Regions from separate parts of the Bacillus capparidis genome, predicted to be linked through region 1. Evidence: predicted binding sites of a transcription regulator. Region 1 holds the regulator's gene; each other region holds the start of a gene.
What was found. The regulator LexA, encoded in region 1, represses DNA repair genes until DNA is damaged. The targets are predictions, from matches to a motif close to CGAACATATGTTCG.
Positions count from the first base shown of each region.

Region 2: the regulator LexA is predicted to act here: its motif matches at 3,060-3,073, upstream of JOC74_RS17820 (DNA polymerase IV).
Region 3: the regulator LexA is predicted to act here: its motif matches at 2,347-2,360, upstream of uvrB (excinuclease ABC subunit UvrB).

Region 1 is NZ_JAFDST010000001.1:598,670-604,486, forward strand. It holds gene JOC74_RS02975 (DUF421 domain-containing protein) at 6-725, opposite strand; gene JOC74_RS02980 (SGNH/GDSL hydrolase family protein) at 926-1,582, shown strand; gene lexA (transcriptional repressor LexA) at 1,747-2,367, opposite strand; gene yneA (cell division suppressor protein YneA) at 2,525-2,836, shown strand; gene JOC74_RS02995 (YneB family resolvase-like protein) at 2,857-3,522, shown strand; gene JOC74_RS03000 (DUF896 domain-containing protein) at 3,597-3,827, shown strand; gene tkt (transketolase) at 3,989-5,817, shown strand, end outside.
Region 2 is NZ_JAFDST010000005.1:54,988-60,804, forward strand. It holds gene JOC74_RS17810 (MFS transporter) at 128-1,432, shown strand; gene JOC74_RS17815 (YolD-like family protein) at 1,465-1,809, opposite strand; gene JOC74_RS17820 (DNA polymerase IV) at 1,806-3,011, opposite strand; gene JOC74_RS17825 (hypothetical protein) at 3,220-3,408, shown strand; gene JOC74_RS17830 (protein kinase domain-containing protein) at 3,418-4,194, opposite strand; gene JOC74_RS17835 (LacI family DNA-binding transcriptional regulator) at 4,533-5,579, shown strand; gene JOC74_RS17840 (extracellular solute-binding protein) at 5,579-5,817, shown strand, end outside.
Region 3 is NZ_JAFDST010000002.1:344,311-350,127, forward strand. It holds gene uvrA (excinuclease ABC subunit UvrA) at 1-279, opposite strand, end outside; gene uvrB (excinuclease ABC subunit UvrB) at 286-2,271, opposite strand; gene JOC74_RS08835 (DUF2198 family protein) at 2,428-2,664, opposite strand; gene JOC74_RS08840 (hypothetical protein) at 2,830-3,900, opposite strand; gene JOC74_RS08845 (sigma-70 family RNA polymerase sigma factor) at 3,897-4,427, opposite strand; gene JOC74_RS08850 (PDZ domain-containing protein) at 4,581-5,771, opposite strand.

The DNA of each region.
Region 1 (5,817 bases):
GGTGCTTAAAGTTTGTTATTCTCTATAGTGTTAACGGTTAGTGAATGATCTGTGCCTCTAACTGAAGCGTAAATTATATGTTTTATTTGCTGGTATCCATTCGCCGCCAATTCCTTTTTTAACCATTCATCGTTCTTATTAATTAATTTTAAATTTTTCTTTTGAATCTTCCCCTCAATCACAACGGCAATTGGCAATCCTTTGTATTCAACATTTATATGTAAATCCTTCGGAGTAACGGGCACTAACTCTTTTTTAGGTAATATGCTGATTTCCCCATTAGGTTCCAATATCGCATATTCAATATCTTGGATATCCGGGTATCCTGACGCTCTTAGATTCGATAATAATTCTGCCAATGAATATTTGTTCTTCCTTAAGTTATTGTATATAACCTCGCTATGTTTAATAAGAATTGTCGGATTCCCAATAATAAATTGATTAATCCAATTGTACAAGCTTAGCTTTGAAATAATCAGGTGCACACACGTAACGACAATCATACCAATCAGCGCTTGTACAATTCCGTCTATTTTAATTGCTTCAAAAGCTAAATAAGATAAAAAAATGATTGCTCCAAAATCGTAGGGAGTAAGCTGTGCAAGAGCAGATTTCCCCAAAAATTTCACTGCAAAAATAAATACAACAAAGATAAATATTAAATTGACGACAAAAGAAAACACTTCTAACACCTCGTTTGACGAAATGACAGATAGGAAATCCATGATGGCAAAGAGTCGACTATCTTTCATTTTCCAAGTTGTTCATATAATTAACTACTAAAAGAATTATATACAATTGGGAATTTTTCATGATGGCGAGTTTAGAATGCAAAAAAGATTTTCAAAAATGAAGAATAAATAATATGATGAATGTATGAGGAAGTAATAACAAGAACTTTTCTGAGAACGGGGGCAGGTTGAGTATGAATACATTAAGCAAGTGGGAAAACAAGGTATGGCTTACATTAGGGGATAGCATTACAGAATTTGACCAGACCTTTTACAACGGTGTATTTCTTCGCGGGTATCAAACGATCATGAAGGAAACTATGGGGTTTGCAGAATATATCAATCGAGGAGTTTCCGGAAAAACGATGACCGCCAATGATGAAGGTTCAACTCATGTAGTAGGAGAGGCACAAAATCTGAATAATATTGATGTCATCACAATTTTTGCTGGAACGAACGATTATAAATTAAACAAGCCAATCGGATCATTAGGAGCAATTGGCGATACGGAATTTGATACTTTTACGTTTTACGGCGCTTATCGCTCATTACTTGAAAACCTTCTAACGAGAAAACCAACTATAAAAATCTATTTATGGACTCCGTTACAAAGGGACAATGCTGGATATGATGTGAATTACATAAATCCAGCAGGCCATAAGCTGATTGATTATGTAAATGCCATAAAAGCAGTTGGCCAGATGTATGCCGTGCCGGTCCTAGACTTATATTCTGTAAGCGGTATCACAAAGCTGACCTTAAATACATATACTTGGGACGGCCTTCATCCAAACAATAACGGTTATGAGCGTATTGCTGAGATCGCCAAAGGCTTTATGGAAGTGAATTAAGTGAATTAAGCTCATAAAAAGAGAGAGGTGATAGATTCATTTCATTTAACACGACAGATTCAATTGTTTCTAAATTCATGATGCGCAAAAGGCAACTTAATTGAATTCCTTTAAGATATTTTAAATAAAGAAAGAAGTGCGAATTTTCTGCACTTCTTTCTTTATTAATGAATCGTTCTGTATACGCCGATTACTTTCCCTAAAATACTGACATTTTGTAAAATGATTGGCTCCATCAGTGAATTTTCAGGCTGCAAGCGAATGTAATTATCTTCCCTGAAAAAACGTTTTACTGTCGCTTCATCATCATCCGTCATCGCAACTACAATATCCCCGTTGTTTGCAGTGGTTTGCTGCTTAACAATAACGTAATCCTTATCAAGAATTCCGGCTTCAATCATACTTTCACCCATAATTTCCAACATAAATACATTTTCATCAGGAGGAACAAGGCGATCTGGCAGCGGGAAATATTCCTCGATATTTTCTACGGCAGTAATTGGGCTTCCAGCAGTTACCTTACCGATTACTGGTACAGTAACGACCTGGCTCTGAGGGATTTGGACTACCTCGTCCTCCAAAACTTCAATTGCTCTAGGCTTGGTAGGATCACGCCTGATCAACCCTTTTGTTTCGAGCCTTGCTAAATGTCCGTGCACAGTGGAACTTGAAGCAAGGCCGACTGCTTCACCGATTTCTCTAACAGAGGGCGGATAACCTTTGCGTTTAACCTCTTCTTTTATAAATTGCAATATATCGAGTTGCCTTTTTGAGAGCTTTGACAAAATATTCACCTCTGTACGTCTATTTTACACAAATTATAGCATGTTTTTCCTTAAAGTACAAACATAGGTTCGAAAAAAACGATTGACAGAAACATTTGTTCCCCCTTATACTGAAAATAATCATACGAACACACATTCTATCAAGGGGGAGATCAGCGTGAAGAAGGAATCATTTATTTTTTTCTGTCTATTTGCTTTCACTTTATGCGTGTCTATATCTTTTATATCTTTCTTAGGGAAAAGCAGCAGTGATGAGAATTATGTTAAGATTGAAGTTCAAGAAGGTGACAGTCTTTGGAACTTAGCTGAATTGATGGAGGATAAACAGTCATTGAGCAAACAAGCTTTTATTGAGTGGGTAACTGAAAGAAACCATTTGACCACGGATTCTATTAAACCAGGTGATATTTTGGTGCTGCCCGTTGAAAAGGAACATCCGTCCACATATCAGCTCGCTACTGTCGAATGACCGGAGGATAAGCAGAGAAGATGAAAACAGCAATTATTTATGCTCGTGTGAGCACAACAAAAGAACAGCAGGAAACCTCTTTAAAAAGGCAGCTGGAGGAGCTGGCAGGACTAGCTGCTGAAAACAATATGACAGTTGTTCGGACAATATCAGAAAAAGCCAGCGGCTACGATCTAGACCGGCAGGGTGTGTTTGAGCTGCTTGACAGTATGAAAGAATTTAAGGCAGATGCTGTGCTAATCCAGGATGAAACAAGGCTGGGAAGAGGAAATGCTAAAATCGCCCTTTTGCATTGTATATATAAAGAAGGTGCAAGGATTTTTTCAATTTCCCATCGAGGGGAGCTTGAGCTCTCGGAGGCTGATTCTATGGTTTTAGAGATTGTTAGTATTGTCGAAGAGTATCAACGCAAACTGCATAACCTCAAAATAAAAAGGGGTATGAAAAAGGCTGTAAAAAATGGCTATCGCCCGCAAGATCACTTAGTTCCTTTTCATGACGGTACAGGAAAAGAACGAAAGGATGTACCGCTGGAGGAAATCGTTCGGTTACGGGCACGAAAGCTGACGTTCCATGAGATTGCTGCTACGTTAAGAGGGGTTGGCTATGACGTTTCGAAAGCCACTGTCCATCGTCGGTACCAGGAATACATACAAAAAGAGGAGCAAACGAACGAACGCCCATAACCTAAAACCGTTTGGTTGAAATTTGCATTCTTATTTAGTAGGATGTATGAATAAACCACTTGAAGGAGAAGGTTATGCTTTCCAAAGATAAGATTGCCAGAATAAATGAACTTTCAAATAAGTCAAAGTCAGGACAAATTACAGCTGAAGAGCAGGCTGAACAGAAGAAATTGCGTGAAGAATATTTAAAAAGCTTCCGTTCTTCTATGAAAAAAACGTTAAAAGGCGTTACAGTTATTGATCCTAACGGACAGGATGTGACTCCTGAGAAATTAAAAAACGAGAAGCGAAAGGATCTTCATTAATCCGACAGTTCTTTATTCATATTTGCTTTTTCGACTGAGTTTTACTCTCTCTTTAAGGAAATAATTCCTTTTTCTTAAACCACACAAAAAAGTTGTGAAAACATTTAGAGAGTTTTATGATAAAATAGTGTAGTGAATAAAGCACAAGAAAGGGGATAACTATGTCAAATTCAATCGAATCAAAATCTATTGCAACAATTCGGACACTGTCTATAGACGCTGTAGATAAAGCCAACTCTGGCCATCCAGGAATGCCTATGGGAGCTGCTCCAATGACGTATTCTTTATGGGCCAAGCATTTGAATATTAACCCGGAAAATCCTGAATGGTTTAACAGAGACCGTTTTGTTCTTTCAGCAGGTCACGGTTCTGCACTTTTGTACAGCATGCTGCATTTAAGCGGTTTCGATTTGACAATTGATGACCTGAAAAGCTTCAGACAATGGGGAAGCAAGACGCCTGGTCATCCTGAATTCCGCCATACTGCTGGAGTAGATGCAACAACGGGTCCACTTGGACAAGGAATCGGAATGGCAGTCGGAATGGCATTAGCAGAACGTCATTTGGCAGAGACTTACAACCGTGATCATTTTAATATTGTAGATCACTTTACATATGCCATTTGCGGAGATGGAGACTTGATGGAGGGCATTTCTAATGAAGCGGCGTCTTTAGCCGGACATTTAAAATTGGGTCGCCTTATCGTCATGTATGATTCCAATGATATTTCTTTGGACGGAGAACTTCATCAATCCTTCTCAGAGGATGTAAAACAGCGCTTTGAAGCTTTGAATTGGGAAGTACTTTACATCAAAGACGGAAATAATGTTGAAGAAATTTCAGCTGCAATTGAAAAAGCAAAACAAAACCAATCACAGCCTACATTGATTGAAATTAAAACAACCATTGGCTTTGGTTCTCCTAACCGCGCAGGAACATCCGGGGTTCACGGAGCTCCGCTTGGTCTTGATGAAACCAAATTGACAAAAGAAGCCTATAAGTGGACATATGATGAGGATTTTTATGTTCCTTCAGAAGTGTATGACCATTTCCAAACTGAGATTAAGGAATCTGGGAAGAAAAAAGAAAGCGAATGGAACGCGTTATTTTCTGAATATAAAAAAGAATATCCAGAGCTTGCCGCGCTGCTTGAAGCAGGTATAAAAGGAGAGCTTCCGGAAGGCTGGGACAAGGATATCCCTGTATACGAGAAAGGTAGCAAGCTTGCAACAAGAGCTTCTTCCGGAGAGGCACTTAACGGTATTGCAAAGAACCTTCCGTTTTTCTTCGGTGGCTCTGCAGACCTAGCAGGATCCAACAAAACAACAATAAAGAATGCCAAAGATTTTTCAGCTGCTGATTATTCAGGGAAAAATATTTGGTTCGGTGTTCGTGAATTTGCAATGGGAGCCGCTTTGAATGGAATGGCGCTGCATGGCGGATTACGAGTGTTTGCCGGAACGTTCTTTGTATTCTCTGACTACTTGCGTCCAGCTATCCGCCTTGCTTCTCTCATGGGATTGCCTGTTACCTATGTGTTTACTCATGATAGTGTAGCAGTCGGCGAAGATGGACCGACGCATGAGCCGATTGAACAGCTTCCTTCATTACGCGCGATGCCTAATTTGTCAGTTATCCGTCCTGCTGATGCGAATGAAACGGCTGCTGCTTGGAAGCTTGCTGTTTCATCTGAAACGCATCCTACTGCACTTGTTTTGACAAGGCAAAACCTTGAAACGATTGATCAGTCTGCAGACACTGCGTTTGAAGGTGTGTCAAAAGGAGCATACGTTGTCTCTGCAAGTAAAAATGAACAGGCAGATGCTTTGCTTCTTGCTACTGGTTCAGAGGTAAACCTTGCATTAGCCGCACAGGAAGAGCTTGCTAAAGAAAATATCGATGTTTCCGTTGTCAGCATGCCTTCGTGGAATCGGTTTGAAAGCCAATCAGATGAATATAAAGAGTCTGTACTGCCATCACAGGTTACAAA
Region 2 (5,817 bases), on a different contig from region 1:
TTCTTCCGCTTTAGAAGATGCGGTTTCCCTTGTTTATTCTCCAATCACCTGTGGTAATAAAGATGTGTAGCTCCCTCTCTACATAAGAACAATCAAATTGGATCAAACTAAAATGAGGAGGGTCACTATGAGGCATCATCCATTAGGACATACAAGGTGGTTAATTTCAGGCTTACTTAGCAGTATGGTTGTTCTAAATTACTTAGACAGGGTTGCGATATCAGTTGCAGCGCCCGCCATTCAAGAATCCTTTCATTTAAACGGCACAGAGTTAGGGATTGTTTTCTCAATTTATACATACTCCTACACTTTGATGCAGATTCCTGTTGGCAGTTTATTGGACAGGTTTGGGGTCGCTTGGGTTACACGGCTCGGGATGATCGTTTGGAGTTTTCTAACGGTTTTAATGGCTTTTTTGCAAGGGAAACTGATTTTGTATATTGTTCGCTTTCTCATCGGAATCTCCAGCGCTTCTGCTTTCCCGGCAGCCTCTAAAGCCACGGCTGCATGGTTCCCCCCGAGTGAACGTGGATTGGCTAATTCATTATTCGATTCAGCCGCAAAATTTTCAAATGTGTTAGGAGCACCTTTGGTTGCTGTTCTTGTTACAAGGTTTGATTGGCGAATTGCATTTTTGACGATAGGTATTATCAATGTTTTATTCACGCTTTTGTTTTGGCTTTATTATGAAAATCCTGACCGGCACAAACGGATCTCAAAAAATGAGCTCCATTATATTCAAAAACATAATACAATTCCTAGTGAAAATGCGACTCACGGGATGACTTTGCTTCTTTCCACTTTATTTCGAAATAGAAAAGTCTGGGGTCTCATGATCGGGTTTACGGGATACGGTTATACCTTTAACCTGCTCTTAACTTGGATGCCGACTTTTTTTAAGGATCGTTTCGGCATGGATATTATGTCGTCAGGATTGCTTACTGCAGTTCCTTGGTTGATTTCGACGATTTCCGGGATTGCGGTCGGCGGATGGCTCGTTGATTCCCTATTAAAAAAAGGGTATCAAGCGACAAAAGTGTACCATACCATTATCATCATCGGCATGTGCTTAGGATTTGTTTTTTTGGGAGCGATTCTAACCGATCAAGTCGCGATTGCAATTATCTGCATCTCTATCGGATTGGCAGGAATCTCTGCTACCGCGCCAATCGGCTGGTCTATCGCAGCAGAAATCGCTCCTGCAGGATCTGTTTCACTTCTCAGCTCAATGGTTAATCTGGCAAATAATTTGTTCGGCGGAATTATTGCCGTTGCTTTAACTGGCTATCTTTTGGATGCTACAGGTTCCTTTACGATGAGTTTCATCGTCGCAGGAATCGTCTTATTAGTAGGTTTGTTTTTCTATATTTATGTTCTCGGTGATATCGAACGGATTCAAATTCCGGGTAGAAAGCCAAAAAGGGGCCGCTGATTGCAGCCCCTTCTTTTTTTGCGGGAATTTGTTTAAAGAATCTTAAGGTCTGTCACATTCTCAAGATGAATGGGCGGCTGGATATCACTTGAAGCATCTGTGATCCATAATTTTTTCGATAGCATTTCAAGCCGGCAAATTCTTCCCTCGCATATGTGCAGATCTCCTTCCTGAAAATAAGTGACTTGAATCGGCTTGGCAAACTCCATCGCCTCATGAAGGATGCGATCCATTTCCTCGAGCTGATCGAAATCGAGAGCCGGCCGGATCTTTTTCTTTTGCATTTGTTTTCGTTGCAAAAGCGCTTCTTTATGCTCCGGCAAAAACATTCGGCTTCCCTCCCAAAGCATATTGCCTCTTCTTAAATGCTCGCTCATTTATAATGCCCTCCTATTTTAGCGGCGCGTTCATGGGCTTGCCCCGCAGCTGTTTTTGAAACCGCTCTGATGACAGCTGTCTCGCCAAATCGGGTTTTTATCTCATCCATCACATAACCGAGGCTTCTCTTTTTCAGCAAATCATCAAACAAATTAAGCTGCAGCATGCTATCCGTTGAAAGCTGGGTAAGACTGACCCCCAGCCGCCGCACGGGCTGCCGGTCCCAAAATTTTAAAAAGAGCTCGGAGACGGCTCGAAACACATCTGCCGTATGATTTGTAGGCTCCGGCAGCTTCATTTGGCGATGAAAACCGGTCGGGAAATCAAAGTCGGCGCCGCGGCAGCTGACGGTTACAGTCTGTCCCGTGACTCCAACATGCCGGCTTCTTTTGCACACTTCTTCGCTTAGTTCAAGGAGTATCACTTTAATTTCCTTCTCAAAGTCCACGTAATCCTTTGGCAGGGTCATTCCGTGCCCGATTGCTTTTTGTCCGTTTAATGACGTTTTCGTAACAGGCGAATAGTCAATGCCGTTTGCCGTCATCCAAAGCACATGGCCGACGATACCCCATCTTTTCTTTAAAAGCTCCAGCGGAAAATGGGCAAGGTTTCCGATTGTGCTGATTCCCATCCGGTTGAGATGATTCCTCATCCTTCCTCCCACACCGAACATTTTTCCTACAGGCAGAGGCCACATGTGGGTCTGCAGGTTTTGATCATGCAATCGAAAAATGCCATTTTCGTTTTTTTTCGCGAAATTGTCACACGCGATCTTCGCCAGCACTTTATTTTCTCCGATCCCGACTCGGGCATATACGCCGATTTCCCTCATAATTCGATCCTGGACATTCCTTGCGATTTCTTCCGGTTGTCCGAAGAGCTTCAAGCTTCCTGTCACATCCATAAACTGTTCATCAATCGAATACGGCTCGACAAGATCTGTATATTGCTCAAGAATCTCTGTAATCTGCAAGGACACATCAATATACCGCTGCATTCGGGGCCTTAACACAATGGCTTCAGGACATTTTTGCACAGCTTCCCAAAGCCTGGAGGCATTTTCTACCCCTTTCTTTTTGGCAATCGGACAAGCTGCGAGTACGACTCCGCTTCTCCTTTCCGGATCCCCCGATACAATCACAGGATGCTTTTTTAAATGGGGGTGCTCTGCTTTTTCAACAGAGGCATAAAAGGATTGCATATCCACTAAAAAAATGACTTTTTCCTTCAATAAAGTCACCTCCAAAAGGGAACAAATGTTCTGTATCACTATTATATATGAAATAAGATCGATTTATAACTAGTAATTATTACCTATGGGAGAAAAAACGGGATGGAGAAGCAGTAGGAGATGCGAAGGTAATTTCTTTTGTGTTACAGTTAGGACATAACGATTGGGGGTGCAATCGATGTTTAAAAAGCTTTTTAAAACCATAAAGCAATTTTCAGGAAGCGGCAGCGACCGAAGAAGAAGGCGACACTATAGTGACAGCAGCCGCAGGCACTATCGCTCCCGGAGCAGTTCCGGATACAACAGAAAGTATAATCCATACGGCGGCAGCAAGCGCTACAAGCACAGAGGCCATAGCAGCAGCTGATTTCCACCCTCACTTTTGCTGCCTTATCGCCCGATGAATGGCTTGCTGGACCTGTTGTCCATTAACAAACTGTTCTTCAATTCCGAGCAGCCGCTTTAACAACACTTTTGTTTCCACTCGCAAGACAAGCTCTTCTGTCCAAGGAAGGGCTTTTTTACTTTTTTGTGTGTAATCTGAATAAAGCAAAAACAGAAGCAGATCACCCAGATCGTAGTAGTCATCCTGCCTGAGCTTTAAGTCATCTTCTGTCTGGGCATTGTTTGACTGGTGAATCGCCAGACCAAAATCAATCAGGTATACCTGATCCTTCGTTACTACAATGTTGGGAATCCGCAAATCGCTGTGAAAAATGTGCTGGCTGTGAAGGTAATTAACAATTTCCGCGATGTCACGAACAAGCATAAGCGCCTCTTTTTCGTTAAATCGTTCCTTTTTAGAAAACAGCAGCTCCTCCAGGTTTTCACCTTCGATATACGTCATCGCATAGAAAGAATGCCCCTTAAAGGGAAAATCGCCAAGATAACGCGGCATTAGCGGGTGACGCAGCCGTTTCATCAATTCGACTTCCGTAGCAAACCGCTTTCGCTCCCTTTTGAAAAGGGCTTTGCTTGGTCGAAGCTGTTTGATGACGCACAGTCTATTTTCAGGCAGATCAAAAGAAAGATAAGCGATGCCGTAGCTGCCCATTCCGATCAATTTTTTGATTTGATACGTATTTGCTACAATCGTGCCTTCCTCTAGCGGCCGATCATATATCCACCGGGTTAATGTTTTCAAAAATCTCATAGAAACCTCTTTTTATGTAGTGATATTGTCATCTCATTTTACCATACACGGGCGGACTGATTATAAGGCGGTGCTCGCCAGTTTGTTTTTACATTCCCTTAACAAACGGTCTCATTCCTCTTTTATTAGAAGATTCATCTTCTGTTTTTCACTTACTAACATCCAATAATGGCACTTTTTATAAAACCGGTTTAAGAAAAATATTATAAATTTATTATGAAATTTGTTAATTTCATAAGGTTTTAACGTTAGGAAAACAATAGATGCATAAAAATTTTCATAAATTTCATTTTCAGTTAATAAAACCGGTTTAATATTTAGATCGAGGAGGTCAGTCCATGGCAACAATCAAAGATGTAGCAGAACGCGCAGGCGTTTCAAAAGGAACTGTGTCCAATGTTTTCAGTGGGAAAAGACCAATCAGCAATGATGTGCGTGAACGGGTTTTAAAAGCGGCAAGAGAACTGAACTACAGAGCAAATTATTTGGCACGCAGCTTAGCCGTACAGGAAACAAAAATTATCAGTCTGAGTATGGTACGAGGCAGCAACAAATTCAGCCCCTTTCACCTTTCTTTATTAAATGGGGTTTTGAACGAATGCACCGAGCATGGATATCGCCTATTGGTCAACAAGCTGCTTGACGAAACAGCCGAAAAGCAAGAGTTTGCGGCTGCCGATCCGATAGACGGAGAAATTATTTTAGATCCTTCAGAAAGTGATTTGCGTATCCATGAACGCTTAAAACAAGAGATCCCCTTTGTGCTCATCGGCAAGCCTGCGGATAATTTCGAAACAGCGATTTCATATGTAGACAACGATAATCAACAGATCGCCTTTCAAATCACCTGTCATCTTCTCGAATTAGGGCATAAAGACATTTTGTTTGTAAACTCAGGCAAAGAACGGACCGTCAGTAAAGAAAGAGAAAAAGGCTACAAAAAAGCGCTGGAAGACCATGCGCTCACTTTTCGCCAGGGCATGGTTAAATACAAAATAAAAAATCTTTCTTCTCAAGAATTTGCTTATGAAACTATGATGGATATGTTTCAATCACATGAACCCTTGACCGCTGTCATTACCGACTCAGATCAAATGGCATTGGGCGTTTATCAAGCGGCAAGAGATTCAGGGATCACTATTCCTAAAGATTTATCTGTTATTTCTTTTAGCAATGACGTTGCTTACCTTGATCACTTTACACCTTCTCTAAGCTTTGTCAATTTACATTCAGAATTACTAGGAAAAGAAGCGGCAAGAGCTTTGCTCGATCTGTTAGGAGCAAAGGATAGAGTCGTAAAACGGATGATTGTACCCGCCACATTTGTCGAACAGGGATCGTGTGAAAAACCGGCAGCACTTTTAAAAATCGAGGAGGAAACTTAATGTTATCCGAAAAAAAACCGTTTTTGTACCCTAAATCAATAGTCATCCTGGCCTTAATTGCCCTTTTGCTTAGCGCTTGTTCGAATGAAGCGAACAATGAGACGGGTGCCGAAGGCTCTGAAAACAAAAAGGTAAGAATGCTGACCACGGTTGTCGGCGGCAAGGATGATGCCGAGCAAAAACTATTTGTCGAAGAAATTGAAAAAAAGACAGGATTGGAAGTCGAAATGGTGAAACC
Region 3 (5,817 bases), on a different contig from region 1:
GCTTGTTGTTTTCTGATCGATGCTGATTGCCGGAGACAACCCTTCAATGGTGTCGACATCCGGCTTATCCATTTGCCCTAAAAATTGGCGTGCATAGGCAGAAAGGGACTCAACATAACGTCTCTGTCCTTCTGCGTATATCGTATCAAAAGCAAGAGACGATTTTCCTGAACCCGACAGCCCCGTCACGACGACCAGCTGATCCCGAGGGATATTGATATCGATATTTTTCAGGTTATGGACTCTTGCTCCTTTCACCTCAATTCGGTCTAAAGCCATTTATCATCATCCTTCCGATTTAAGCTCAAGCAGCAAATCCCGCAGCTCTGCCGCACGTTCGAAATCCAGCGCTTTTGCTGCTTCTTTCATTTCGTGCTCCATTTGTTCGACGACTTTTTGCTTTTCCTTCTTCGTCATTTTTGAAAGCTTCGGTGCCGCTTTTGTTTCATATTCCTCTTGATCCTCAGCTGCAAACGTCGCTCGGATGACATCGCGTATTTTCTTATTAATCGTCTGAGGTGTAATGCCATGTTCTTTATTGAAAGCTTCCTGCTGTTCACGGCGCCTTTTCGTTTCCGAAATAGCGATTTCCATAGAATTCGTTATCTTATCGGCATACATAATAACCCGTCCGTTCGCATTTCTGGCCGCACGCCCTACCGTTTGGATTAGGGATCGTTCGGATCTTAGGAACCCTTCCTTATCCGCATCCAATATTGCTACAAGGGAAACCTCAGGTATATCAAGCCCTTCCCGCAACAAGTTGATGCCGATTAGAACATCGTGCTTCCCAAGCCGTAAATCTCTAATGATTTCAATTCGTTCCAGTGTTTTAATTTCTGAATGGAGATAGTTTACTTTGATGCCGAGTTCTTTTAAATAGTCTGTGAGATCTTCAGACATTTTTTTCGTGAGTGTCGTCACAAGAACTCTTTCATTTTTTTCAATTCTTGCATTGATCTCGCCAATTAAATCGTCGATCTGGCCTTGAATTGGCCTGACTTCAATAATTGGATCAAGAAGGCCGGTCGGGCGGATAATTTGTTCAACCATCTCTGGTGTATGCTCCAGTTCAAAAGGACCCGGAGTGGCTGATACATAAATGCAATTATGCATATGCTTTTCAAATTCTTCAAAGCGAAGGGGACGGTTATCTAAGGCAGAAGGCAGCCGAAAGCCGTGATCGACGAGTACCTGCTTCCTTGCCTGGTCCCCATTATACATTCCCCTTACCTGAGGAAGAGTGACATGCGACTCATCTACGACGATCATAAAATCGTCAGGAAAGTAATCGAGAAGTGTATAAGGGGTTGCTCCAGCTTCCCTTAATGTTAAATGCCTTGAATAGTTTTCAATACCGGAACAGAAGCCCATTTCCCGCATCATTTCCAGATCATAGCGCGTCCGCTGCTCAAGCCTTTGCGCTTCCAAAAGCTTACCTTCTTCACGCATATAATTGAGGCGCTCTTCCAGCTCTGTTTCAATATTGGCAATGGCTTTTTGCATTTTTTCTTCACGGGTGACGAAGTGGGATGCTGGGAAAATTGCTACATGGTCCCGATCTCTCAGGATTTCTCCTGTTAATGCATCGACTTCCCGGATCCGCTCGATTTCATCGCCAAACAATTCAACGCGAATACAATGCTCATCCCTTGAGGCAGGGAAAATTTCGACGACGTCGCCCCGTACCCTGAATGTCCCGCGCTGAAAATCGATGTCGTTCCTCACATATTGGATATCGACCAACTTTCTGAGCAGCTCATTTCTTTCCAATTCCATTTCTGTTCGCAAAGAAAGCACCATTTCCCGGTATTCCTCTGGGGAACCCAAACCGTAGATGCAGGATACACTGGCGATTATGATAACATCCTTCCGTTCAAATAAAGAAGATGTAGCAGAGTGCCGTAATTTATCAATCTCATCATTGATGCTCGAATCTTTTTCAATAAATGTATCCGTCTGCGGTACATAAGCTTCCGGCTGATAATAATCGTAGTAGCTGACAAAGTATTCAACCGCATTATTCGGAAAAAACTCCTTAAACTCGCTGTACAGCTGTCCGGCAAGTGTTTTGTTGTGGGCAATCACGAGCGTAGGTTTATTTACTTCTTTTATCACATTCGAAACGGTAAACGTTTTTCCTGTTCCAGTTGCACCCAACAATGTTTGATGTTTTTTTCCTTCTTTAATTCCCCTCACCAGGTGATCAATGGCTTTTGGCTGATCACCTTGGGGCTGATAAGCTGAAATGAGCTCAAAACGATCGTTCACAAAAAAGCCTCCATTTCATAACGAAATCTTCCTACCAATAGTTTACCACAAAACATGTTAAAATCGAGAAAAATACGAACTAAAGTTCGCTTTATTTTACTCAAATAAAAAACCTGCTTCGATCCATAAAAGCAGGGTTGACCATTCTCAATCATTTCAATCACTTTTCTTCTTTTCTTCAACTGCTTTCTTCGCCATATAAAGCGAGCCGGCAATTAATGAAAGCACATCAAGACCGACAATAAAATAGGTTTGTGTATAACCTTTTAAATAGGAGGCGAACAGCAAAGCAGCTGTCAACGCAATGGCTACATAATGACTGTATGTTACCCTAGTAAAAAGAACGACAAGCAAAAAAGGGAATACTAGAGCAAAAACGGCTTTTGTAATCACAAAAACCCTCCTCCAATTTCGTTAAATGGGATACACATATCATTACAAAAATCCATTTTTGCGTCAATGTATCAATACTTTGCAAAGTTAAAACAGAAAAAGGAATGCAATATGCATCCCTTTCTCTATAAATTCCTGTGAGGCAGCTTTACACATCAATTTACGTTAACGATTTTCCGTAATTGAAGTGACGATCCGCAATGCATCTACAGGGTCTTTCGTATTCGGCTCTACTTCATAGACTATTTGGCCTTCTTGCCAAAAAGCCGAATTCGTTACATCATTATTTTCGTATGCTACTGAGAATCGGGCAAATTGATTAGGAATCGGCAGTGTATTGTTTTCAAGAAACTCAACCATTTCTTTTGCTTTACCTGGTAAATCAATCTGATTTTGCGTTTGTGCCTGCATACCTAAATACCATCTGCCTTCATTCCAGTTAAAGAATTTATGTCCTGCTCCTGCGTCCTGCATCCCCCATAATCCGTAGCCTAAATCAATCGCATGATCCTGTTTCTGAACTTCTTGGTAACCAACTTCCTGTTGTGCTGCTTCTGCAGATTCATACTTTTCCCCTCTCAACGTTACAAGTTGGCTATCCTCACCGACATTATTTAAAGAACGGTCATTGATTAGAACCGGATGATCGGTTTGATATATGATCACGCTGTAGCCGTCTGGTTTATTATCATACGCAGCCGTATAATATGTTTTCTCACCTTTTGGAAGGTTGGTAGGTTTGACAAATGGAATATCGGTGTTTAAATAGGTCTCGACGTCTTTCAACAATGCTTCTAAAGATGTATAGCCCTCGGTTTGTTTGGAATCCGTGCCTTTTTCGGTATCTTCTTTTCGCTGTTCTTGGTCAGGCACTTTATTTGGCTCGTTATCTGAATTAGGATTCGGATCTACTTTGGGTTCTGCTTCATTAGCTTGGGTGTTTTCATTATTCGGTCCTTGCTGTTGTATAGAAGGAGACGCTTGATTTTGCTCAAACCACAAATTCTTTGCAGAAGAAAATGTGAAAATACCTACCCCGAGCAATAAGACAAACGTGAGTGCAACAGGTACGAGATGCTGCCATACTGAACCAGGTCTTTTTCTGCTTCTTGTATGCATATCTTCCTCTTCCCTCTCTTTTATTTTGGCAAAAACAGCCGCTCTGTCCCGCTCGGTAAAAGTTTTATTACGATAAGCTTTAGATAATAATTCCTTTAGCTTCTTGTCGTCTGTCATTCAATAACCCCCTGAAGAAGATCTTTTAATTTCTCTCTTCCCCTTCTTAACCTTGTTTTTATCGTGTTTGTTGAAGTACGCAATATTTCAGCTATCTCTATTACCGAAAAATCCTCGTAATAATAGAGATAAACGGGAGTTCGGTATTTTTTCGGTAGACGAAACAGAGCCTGTCTTACTTGTAAAGCATGCTGTTCATTCATAACAATCGATTCTGCTGAGGGAGAGAGCTGAAGCGCTTCAAAGTGGGATGAAGCAAGTGACTCTTTATTCTTCACATACCAGCTTTTCAAATAATCCTTGGACTTATTAATCGTTATCCGATACAACCACGTTTTCAAGGATGATTCCTTGCGAAACGTATGCAGCTTCGAATATACCGTAACAAAAACATTTTGTACGACTTCCTTCGCTGTATCTGCGTCTTTCACATAAGTGTAAGCCAGCCGGACGAGCTCGTCTCCATATGCATGCATAATCTCTTCTAATTCTTGATCTTTATCATACTCTTTCATAGGTGTCCCCACTTTATTCTCCCCCTTAGTACCGATCATTGTTTTGACGAGGCTAGGGGGAATCAGGTTTCAAAACTATAATAATATCTTAATTAAACTTATTCGATAAAAAGCACATAAGAAAGACGCTGAGCTTCACTCAGCGTCTTATCGCGTTTTTACATTTCATGAATTACGGTACTGCCGGTATTCCATTTCGTCATCTTCCTTTACAAACAAAATACCGAGCTCGTGATGCTCACCTTCATAAGAAGCACGCTGTTCAAAACGAAGCTGGCCGTCACAATCAATAATTTCCAGCTTAATGAACGTCCGGTTTTTCTCCAGCGCTTCGTAAAAATCAGTGACTTTCCTCACTTGAATGCCGTTAGCCTTCGTTATAATTTCACCAATTTCCAAATTCAGCTCTTCAGCAGGTGTATGAGGGATAATGCCAAGCACCATCAAGCCCTGGTTACGCTTAGAAAAGTAATACGGCGCACTATTGTCATTTACTCGCTGCTTCCAGCTTAAAAACGCTCGTCCTGCTACTGCCACAGCAGCTGCCGCTAAAGACAGCGGACTCCAGAAATAACTGGCGGCTCCGATAGCAAGTGTTACAATCCCAAGAATACATACCCTTCTTGCTGTAAGCTGCATGCTTATGATGGGAAGCGATCCTTGGACACGCTGGCCAAACCCTATAAAATACGGAATCCATAACGGAATAAATGACTGACTATTAACAGAAAAAACAGGCCACCAGTCAAAAGGCACGCTGATTCCGTCTCCGGGAATGAACAGAAAAAGGGGAAGAAGCCATACCCTGTTTGCGATCTGCCGACCAATGTACGACCCTCTTTTACTGATAGCTATTGCCGGAGACATTTTAACATGTGCAGACCTGTAAGATAATAGTCCTTCTGCCAGCAGCAGCAACCCCAATAAAACTGCTAATCCGGTCCAATTTGTTAATGGAAGCTGCGGAATCATTCGGTCCGCTTCAGGAAAAAAAGCAGCCCCATATCCAATAATTATTGTGATTCCAAGCGTGTAGGCAGACGACAACGCGCTCATACGAAATGTGAAGCTGAAGAGAGCCGTAATTATGAAAATGAGCATGAGAAGCCCGAACGGCAAAACGATTCCAACTGCACAAAACAAAACAGACAGTATTAGACCTGCAGCGATCCCTTTCGTATATGTAAATTTCAATTCATCTGTAATGTCCTTCACACGGGTGTGAAAGGTTTTTCGTTCCCTTTTGATACGGACATGTCCATAAAACAAACTCATGACTACAAAAAAATAGAAGAGAGGATTAACAAAGAACCATCCTGCTCCTTTAGCGAACTGATACAACCATTCGACCATCAAGGAAACGTTCACCGCCTCAACCTAGCATTATTATTCTAGTTTATCA